Regions from separate parts of the Paenibacillus sp. FSL F4-0243 genome, predicted to be linked through region 2. Evidence: riboswitches for the same ligand, from Rfam matches in the RefSeq annotation. Region 2 holds a riboswitch; each other region holds the start of a gene.

Region 1 (3,282 bases), 590 kb from region 2:
GCCTTCTTCGGATACCAGATCAAATCGGTACTCTCAGGTTCGATGGAACCAGGGATTCAAACCGGATCGATTGTCGCTTTAAAACCCGGAGGAGATATGAATCGCTTCAAAAAAGGCGATGTGATCACCTTTAGAAATGAAGAAAACCTGCTCATTACTCACCGTGTTGTAGAAGCAACAATGAACAACGCTACTGGTGAAGCCATGTATCGCACGAAAGGCGATAACAATGATGCGCCTGATATGAACCCTACCAGTTCCACGAATGTTGTAGCTGAGTATACCGGGGTCACCGTACCTTACGTAGGTTACGCTATGAATTTCGCAGTTTCCAAAGCTGGAAGTGTCATGCTCATGATCGTACCAGGCTTGATGCTCCTGCTCTATGCTCTGTATTCGTCATGGAAGGCTGTAGCTGCACTCGAAAAGAAAAATGCTGCTATACTGCCCGCCTCTCCACCCCCAACTGAAATACAGTAATTCGTTGATTGTCCGCTTCCGCTTACGAACCGGAAGTTACAATATATAACTTTTATAAAAAAAACCACAAAAACCGAGGAGGAATTTTAATTATGGGTATCAAAAAAACATTGGGTCTTGGCGTAGCATCAGCAGCACTGGGTTTATCATTGATTGGTGGAGGAACCTTCGCTTACTTTAGTGACACTGCACAAAGCACTGCTACATTTGCTGCAGGTACACTCGATTTGAACTCCGACCCTTCAGTTATCGTAAATATTCCAAACCTAAAACCAGGTGATACTGTAACCAAATCCTTCAAATTGAAAAACGATGGTTCGCTCGATATCGGATCTATTATTCTGAACACTTCCACTCAAATTACGGATGCTAAAGGTGACAACTACCTGGATTTAGCCCAATTCATTAAGGTCAAATTCCTTAGAAATAACGATAAAGGAACCGTCGTTTCTCCTGAAGATGTAGTCTATCAAACTACGCTTGCTGATTTAAAATCTCAACATCCGGATCTCGTAAAAAATACTGGTTGGGATCAACTCTTCACCGAAGCATCTGGTATTAAAGCCGGCACCAATGACAGCTTCTCCGTCCAATTCGAATTTGTGGAAAATAACCAAGATCAAAATATTTTCCAAGGCGATAGCATAACCCTGACATGGGATTTCGTAGCTAAACAAGGTGCTAAAAAAGATTACTAAGATTAATAGAATAATTTAATATAATACTCGAAGAGCAGCAGATCCTGATTCCGGAAAGCGGATAAGTAGATGCTGCTCTTCTCTTTACAATAAACTTTGTCGAATTTAATGATATTTGCTATACTAATAACAAAAATTACGGAGGGGCGTCAGCATAGTGTCACAAAATATGGGCCAACGTATCCAGCATCTCCGCCTAGAAAAGGGATTGTCCCTATCTGAGCTTGCGGACAGAGCGGATGTTGCTAAGTCGTATCTTAGCAATGTGGAGAGAAACATCCAATCCAATCCTTCAATCCAGTTTATCGAAAAGATCGCCGATGCGCTTCAGGTATCTATCCACGCTTTGCTCTATGGAGAACCTAATGATGCTGAGGAGTCACCTTTAGATTCGGAATGGTTCCGATTGGTGCAGGAAGCTATGGCCTCAGGCATAAGCAAACGCGAATTCAAGGAGTTTCTGGACTACCAGAAATGGCGCCTTGATCAGAAGGATTAATATTCCACCTGACCTGATAAGATCCTCTTCTACTCATACTATTAAACATAAGCGCCTTCGCCCTCCTAACATGGACTGCAAAGGCGTTTTATATTCTAGTAAAATATAAGGACTATTTATCTTGTATACTTTCTTATATTTTGAAAAAGGGCCCAGCGAGTTATCGCTGGGCCCTTTTTCAAAATATAACGCACTAAATGTATTACTGCACGGCTTGCACAGTCTTCTCATGAAAGAATCGACGAATTTCATCTGCCTTTATGCCAGCCTTCTTAGCTGCTAATAATAAATGTACCCACTCAACGTCTAGATCAATGACCTGCTGTTCTCTGTTGCTTCCCTGGTTGGACTTGTCCAAAAAATCTCCTCCTAAGATTTTACGTCCCCAGGCAATCCGGCTGTCATAGTATTTCTACCTTAGACCCGCGACTTTGTGCCCCTGCCTTTCGGCAGGTTTACCTTTTACTGGACCCTTTACACGAAAGGATCTACTTTGAAATATATGAAAATCGCTAACTGCAATAACATTATACTATACTAAAGTGGAAAAGTGTGTCGATTTCTGATTAGTTTTTCCATTAAAAAACAAAAAATAGAAGCGCTTTTGTGCGATATCTTGTCCTATTAACACGATACTCGTCCCATTCATAAAATTAATTAAGCCAATATAATGATACTTCCTTCCCTATTAGTTAAAAATAAGGATATTAGAATCATTTTAGTGGGCCTTAGGAATGGGTAATGAGAAGAAACAGCGTTCTTTTCATTAGAACAAGCTAACCCATACCATTTTGCGAACGTATTGGACGAAAGAATGAATTGATTACACGTGTGGAAAGTAGCACAATAAGATGAGAAATGAAACCGCAATCATCACAGCTCCAGTAAGCGTTGACACAAAATGTCACGTATGGAGTTCATCCGTTAAGGAGGATGTATTCATGGCAGCCAAAGAGCCCTATAACGAATCCATTTGGAGTAAGTATTACGGACCCAATTTAGGCTACATTCAAGAAAGATATGAACAGTTTGTGAAAGATCCTTCCACCGTAGAGAATAATTATCGCGAGCTTTTTACAAATTCGGGTCCCCCACCCCTAACACCGGATAGCGAACCGGCTCCACAGCCTCGCATTTCGGGAGACACCGAATGGCTTAGAAAGGCAGTAAGAGCTTCCAAGCTAATCGCTAATATTCGTATATATGGCCATATGGCCGCTGATATTGATCCGCTTGAGCGCGATCACAATCCCATGGCTAAATATCTTGAACTCGAAACCTATGAGCTGACTCGTGAGGATCTGCTCGCACTACCTGCCACGCTCATTTGGGAGAATGCGCCGAATGATGTGCATACCGGATGGGATGCAGTTCAGCGTATGCGTCAGGCTTACACCAAGACAATCGCCTATGAATTCGGGCATGTGCATGAAGAACAAGAACTGAAATGGTTGAACAGACAGGCAGAATCCACAAGCTCACCAGCGCCTTTAAATAATGCAGAACGTAAAGAGCTGCTAAACCGCCTGATCCAAGTAGAGCAATTTGAAACCTTCCTTCACAAAACCTTTGTGGGTCAGAAGCGTTTCAGCTTGGAAGGCAATG
Region 2 (3,282 bases):
AGTATCATAGCCGGTTACGGTACCCAGCGGATCATTTTCTTGCGTAATAAACTTGTTATAAGCTTCTGTCGCAGTTCCTGTGAAAATAACATGATCGCTGACCATTTCCACCACATCGATGAGCTCGCGATCTTGAACATTCGGATGCGCTGCCTTATCTTCATCTAATTTTTGTTTATAGGTGTTTAAGAAGGCTTTAAATTGTTCAGGATCTGTAGTCTTGGTCATCATAGGGATCTTGGTAAGCCCCTCGAACCGGATCATAGGTGCTTTACCTTGTTCCTCTGCTGTATATGGATTGACGATATACACTGTACCGCCTTTAGTCACTTCATGTGCATAATAACTATTCGTAGCAAATTCAGGAACGGTTATAATATTCTTACCTGGACGCAATTGCACACCTCTAGCCCAAACATTCCAAGCCGCCTCTTGTTGAGAAAAGACTAAAGAAGGTAGTTTATCGCTCGAAGCTGCGTCCACATAAACGTTGATTGTATCTCCAGGCATTGCAACGAGACCTGTAGGCTGGTTGTTCGTCCCGAAACCAATTCTCAGGTTTTCCTGCGCATGCTTTTTCATATCTCCACGTTGTTTCGCCTCAATGATGGTGCCTTCAGTTTGAACTTCACCATTCACTAGCTTCTTAGCTAAATCCAAAGAATCTTTCAGGATTGGATAGAGCGGATGTACTTTTGCCGCTTCTTCTAATTCGTTGATTGCTTCGACGCTATTATAAGCAGGAACAACCGCACTCATCGTGCCATCTGTGAAAATACCATTTACAGCTTCACTTACTTTATCCTCTGTATAAAATCTAAATTCAGCTGCAAAGGGTCTGTTGATATTGGCTTTTGTGAACTTGAATTTCAATCTTTTAAACTTTGTAGGTTCGAATTTAAACTCCAGAAAGTCATTCGTACTAGTCGCGGTTCCGCTAGATACGAGTTGGAAGGTCTCTCCCTTACTTGTTTCTGATGCATAAATTTCAAAAGCCTCTGGGAAGCCTTTGCGGTTATCTCTAGCCAGGAAAGCCACTCTATCTAGTATTTTCGCTTGCGCTAATTCAAACACGACTTCATTCGTGAAGCTGTCATCATTGTTTTTGTTCGTTTCCCAGTGTGTATTCGGCTGGTCATCGAGCATGTATTCCGGTTTCGTACCTGGATAGCTTCCACCGTTCACCGTTACTTTTGATACATTAGAGTTGGGCATTCTATAAGCTTCGCTATAGGCATTTTCGTATGCTGTACCATAGCCTTTTAGCTTCGAAACCTTAGCTGCTGTTGCCTCTATTTGATGATTCTCCAGAAGTACTTTTGCATTCTCTATATCTGCTTGAAACTGCGCGTACAGTGGATGTGTCTGTACTTCTTGTTCTAAAGCCGTTAATTTCTCCACCGTATTAAATGCTGTGCTAACTTGACTCAAGGTATCATCTGTAAATAAATTTTTCATTTTAGCGGATACGGTATCTTCTTTGTAAAAAGAAAACTCGGCTGCACTCGCCCAATCTTGGTTAGCTTTTTTGAAGACAAATTTAAGTCTCTTGAAGGCTGTAGGTGCAAACTGAATCTCTACTACGTCACCTGCTCCGCCTTTATATTCTCCAGAGGATACTAGCGTATAATCGCCTGCATCCGTAGTTGAGCCATAAATATCAAATTCCTGAGCAAACCCCTTCCCCTTTGCACTGGATTGTCTTGCAGCGTATACGATTCTATTTAATTCAGTGGACTCATTGAAAACAAAGACAACCTCATTCGTAAACGTTGAACTGTTCGGTTTGCCCGTTTCCCAATGCGTACTCATATCGCCATCCATAGCCTTAGCTATAGGTGAACCTGAGTAGTTGCCACCGTTATTGGTAATGGATTTAATATTCGCAGGATTCATTCTAAAAACATCATTATAAGCGCTTAGGATAGCCTTGCCGTAGAGATCAAACGGAATAACTGACGCATTGCTGAATAGGTCAGCCTTGCTTTGTACTACAGTGTTCACTACACTTACCGTGCTTACATCACTTGCTAAAGCATAACCTGCCTCACTCGAAAAACTAGCTAACATGGCTGCTGATGTAGCGATCGCAATCATTTTTTTCATCTTTTCTACCCCCCAGATGTAATATGAATCTCTTCCGTGCCTAAAAATAGGCACAAAAAAAACTACCCCAAAAGAGTAGCTTGATTGCGTATAAAGTCGCATAAAAACTAAGACTTAATTTTTATTAAACTTTAACAAAAAGCGTAATACACTCTTTGGCAGCTGGCTGACAATAGTTATGATAACCTTAGTCCCTATAGCTTTGCGTCCCTACATTTCCATAGGTTTGCCTATGAAGTTTCGAATACATTACAAAGAGTAACATAACGCTACATCTGATCGCATGATTAATTGGTATGAAATCCGAATAGGTAATTGCAATTACTTTTTCTATCGTGATAGATATTCTTTATAGAGTATCCCGGAAGAGAGAGGACACTTTAGGACTGGAGGTCTACTTAACTCCCCGCACCAAACAAACGCCGGAACCAATTCCACACATCGCCCGTGATGGGAATTAACCCGAAGCCATGCTCGCCAACTGCGATTAGACCATATGCCCATTGGCCAATAGCTACTGCTCCCCCAGCAATCCGTCCTATGGCTACCGCCCCAAATGCCGTATCACCTATGGCGACAGCCCCCAACGCTTTTTCGGCTATCGCGATCGCGCCTACAGCCACTCCTGCAATAGCAATCGCCCCAGCTGCGAAGCCAAGCCAGCTAATGGCTATCGCTCCAAGGGCTAACCACATTCCTAGTGATATTGCACCCACGGATAGAACCCCTACGCTTATCGCACCTATGGAAATCAAGCCTACAGCTACATCTCCAATAGCAATTAATCCAACAGCTGTCTTCACTTGTGGCTTGCTTCCGTGACCATACCCCTGACCTGAGTATCGACCCAAATTGCTGCGAATACTTACCACCGGAAATGATGGAGACGGCCATTGATAATCAATTTCTCGTCCACCTAACCCTCTAGAATCCGCCCAGTGCGTGATGTACTTATGCCATTTCATATCCATCCCGTCCCCCTTCTCAATTACCTTAATTATACAACCCTAGGGGTTGGCTGCACTCAGACTCTGACCTGAAATTCATCTCATCCTCTAGACGGAGTTATACTCATTAGGATCACTGTTTGGGAATAGGATCAGGCTTTCCAAATAAATATCCCTGAAACAACTGATAACCACTCTGCTTAAGCCATTCAAAGTCCTCTCTAAACTC
Region 3 (3,282 bases), 1.9 Mb from region 2:
GAGAACGGGTCTATGGGGGACGTAAGTCGTTCCTTTAATACTATGATTGACAAGCTCAAGAAGATTTTGACAGAAGCATCACAAATCACTCGTCAAGTTATGGATGCAAGCCGTGGAATCGAAGATAAGAATCAGAATTTGAAAATTGTCATGGCACAGGTAGCCTCTTCGTCTAACGAGCTAGCTCTTGGTGCAAATGAAATATCTACGGATATCGCTGAAATGACAGAATCCATTAAAGATATTGAGAATAAAGTATCCAATTATACGAACTCAACGAAAGAAATGAACAGACGTTCAATACATACATTAGAACTAGTTGAACAAGGACGGCAGTCCGTTGATACTCAAGCTGAAGGCATGCGCAAAAACATCCAGGCTACTCAAAAAGTAGCTGATACTATCGAAGCCCTGTCTCATAATGCTCGCGGAATTACGATGATTACAAAAACCATCACTGAGATCGCTGAACAGACCAACCTCTTATCGCTGAATGCCTCCATCGAAGCAGCACGCGCCGGGGAGCATGGTCGAGGATTTGCTGTAGTCGCACAGGAGGTTCGTAAACTTGCCGAAGAATCAACGGCTTCAACGAAGGAAGTCTTTGGCTTAGTTCGGAGCATCGAAACTGATATCAAACAAGCGATTGACAATATCGCTATCAACGAAGAAGTCGTACAGGTACAGAATGAGATGATCACTCAATCTGCTCATATCTTTGCTCAAATTGTGCAAAGTGTGCAGTATATTACCGAGCAAATCTCTTCCTTCTCTGCTGAAAGTGATCTGATGTTGGAAAGCGCCTTGAAAATCTCAAGTGCAATAGAGAATATCTCTGCAATCACACAGCAAACCGCTGCCGGCACCGAGGAAGTATCCGCCGCTATGAATGAACAAATTAATGCCCTGCAGTCCGTCGCTGAAGAAACTGAGAAAATGACACAGGCTGTGTTTAATCTACAGAAGACTATCCATATTTTCAAGTTTTAAGTCACTTGCAAATCATATAAACAAGTCCAAAAACTCCTCCTAAGTTTTGACTTAGGGGGAGTTTTTTTATATCTATTATTTCATAGGTTGGACAAGACTTTCGTCAAAATTCGAGTTAATTTGCGAAAATATATTGACAAAGGTACTCTAGGAATATATTGTAAAGGAAAATTCTTCTTATAAATTTTAAAATTAATATTGGCAAAATCTTCGAAAGAGGATGACGCAAAACCATGGATCTACAGCCTCATTTTTAATCAGAGGCCATGACTGCCAGGTTGCAGAAAACCAAGACGACTGAACAATTGTTCAGTCTCTATGGCGATTTATGCCACCAACCTGTGCCCTAATTCAGAGCACAGGTTTTCTAATGTTTGATTTTAAAATAACAATCAACTTGTGAGGTGTATTTTTTGAAGACAGTCGCAGATTACATGTCGGAAGCACTACGGAACCTAGGTGTTACCCATTCCTTTGGTATTATTGGGAAATCCATTTGTCCTATTGTTCTTAAAATGGTAGATTACGGTATTGAATTTATTCCCGGGAGACACGAGTCCAGTTCCGGCTTCGAAGCAGCCGGGTATGCGCTTAAAACTGGAAAACTAGGTGTAGCTTTTGGTACTTCAGGTCCTGGTGGAACAAACCTATTAACCGCAGCAGCACATGCTAAGGCTAACAACCTACCTGTCCTATTTATTACTGGCCATCAATCTATTAAAGAGCTTGGAATTCCCCAATGTCAGGACTCTACTTCTTTTCTAGCTGATTTAGCTGATATGTTTAGACCTGCCACCTTATATAGCAAGCTTATTGAACGTGGAGATCACTTTAACACAATCTTTAATCATGCCATATCCATTGCTTTGAGCGGTAATCGTGGTCCAGTTCACCTTTGTATTCCCTTTGATGTACAAACGGAATTGCTAGAGGAATGTAATATTGTAATCCCTGAACGCGAATCACTGGTTAGCCATGCTAATATCGACCGTGTACTTGATGCTATAAATAACTCTAAGAATCCAATAATTATCGCGGGTAAAGGCGTTAACCGCTCAGGAGCACATAGTGAGCTAATTCAATTAGCGGAAACATTTAATATTCCTGTAGTTACATCTCCAGGTGGTAAAGGGGCTATAGCTTGGGATCATCCACTCTATCACGGTCCAATTGGAGTAGGCGGTTGTACCCATGGGGATGACTTGCTGAATCAAAGTGATCTATTTATCGTTCTCGGGTCACGTTTAAGTGATATGACTATTTGTAATCTTAAAAGGGAAAATCATCCTGCAACATTAATTCAGTTTGATAGCGATCCGACTTTTGTCGGAAAAATATTGTTCTCTAAAACGATTCCAGTGACTGGAGATCTACGGGACAATCTAGTTTACTATCTCAATAATATTGACACGAACAACATCACAAAACGCGAAGCACCGACAAATTCCGATTATACCGAGGAGCCTCCGATTTTACCAAACCTTTCACTTGCATCGGTCTTGAGTATGATGAGTGATTTGATTCCTTATAACAGCACAGTCTTTGTTGATGATGGAAGTCACGGTTTCCATGCTGCGAAATGGTACAAGGTTAAGAAACCGGGCAGTTTTGTTTTCGATGCTTACTTTGCTTGTATGGGTAATTCCATCGGAATGGCGATTGGTGCAAAGGTTGCTGCTCCAGAAGAAACGATCTTCTGCATTACAGGAGATGGCTGCTTTATGATGCTAGGCGCAGAGATTAACGCTGCTGTCTGCAAGGATATTCCTGTCATATTCATTGTTGTGAATAATAAACAGCTAGATATGGCTCTAAAAGGTATGGAAAAAACTACAGGACGTATTGACGGAACTATCTACGAAGTCCCTATGGATGCTGTGAAATTCGCAGAATCACTAGGCGCTAAGGGTTACAAATGTGAGACAGCGGAGGAGTTCGAAACAGCCATCAAGGACGCTGTTGCCATCAACCGTGTTGCCGTCATTGAACTGCTAACAGACCGTGATGAGGTCCCTCCGACTGCTCACCGTACTTTGAACCTAAATTAGGAGGTCACTTATGAAAGACAATGTAAACAGTGGTCTGAACCACTTCACGAATCTCTCTGGAGACTACGGAGCTAAAGCACTGGCTCCGATTAAAGAACATTTCCCCGATTTGGCTGAATTTATTATGGGGAATGCCTACGGCGATATTTTTCAACGCAACACAATCGAAGCTGACTGGAAGGAAATCGCAGTTATCTCTGCCCTGATTTCGATGGGTCAGTTTGATCAATTGGGTGTTCATTAT

What was found. A riboswitch is a leader RNA that binds a small molecule or an ion and turns the genes downstream of it on or off. The one in region 2 is predicted to bind cyclic di-GMP.
Region 1: linked by a shared signal. The riboswitch ahead of NSS87_RS01890 (anti-repressor SinI family protein) and the one ahead of NSS87_RS30075 (NPCBM/NEW2 domain-containing protein) in region 2 are both predicted to bind cyclic di-GMP.
Region 3: linked by a shared signal. The riboswitch ahead of NSS87_RS21795 (thiamine pyrophosphate-binding protein) and the one ahead of NSS87_RS30075 (NPCBM/NEW2 domain-containing protein) in region 2 are both predicted to bind cyclic di-GMP.

What each region holds. Positions count from the first base shown of each region.
Region 1 is NZ_CP150151.1:423,121-426,402, reverse strand. It holds gene NSS87_RS01905 (signal peptidase I) at 1-480, shown strand, start outside; gene NSS87_RS01900 (TasA family protein) at 573-1,178, shown strand; gene NSS87_RS01895 (helix-turn-helix domain-containing protein) at 1,348-1,677, shown strand; gene NSS87_RS01890 (anti-repressor SinI family protein) at 1,880-2,035, opposite strand; cyclic di-GMP riboswitch class I at 2,063-2,147, opposite strand; gene NSS87_RS01885 (2-oxoglutarate dehydrogenase E1 component) at 2,619-3,282, shown strand, end outside.
Region 2 is NZ_CP150151.1:6,796,190-6,799,471, forward strand. It holds gene NSS87_RS30075 (NPCBM/NEW2 domain-containing protein) at 1-2,106, opposite strand, end outside; cyclic di-GMP riboswitch class I at 2,261-2,347, opposite strand; gene NSS87_RS30080 (hypothetical protein) at 2,505-3,071, opposite strand; gene NSS87_RS30085 (EAL domain-containing protein) at 3,187-3,282, opposite strand, start outside.
Region 3 is NZ_CP150151.1:4,877,139-4,880,420, forward strand. It holds gene NSS87_RS21790 (HAMP domain-containing methyl-accepting chemotaxis protein) at 1-990, shown strand, start outside; cyclic di-GMP riboswitch class I at 1,181-1,276, shown strand; gene NSS87_RS21795 (thiamine pyrophosphate-binding protein) at 1,395-3,038, shown strand; gene NSS87_RS21800 (carboxymuconolactone decarboxylase family protein) at 3,049-3,282, shown strand, end outside.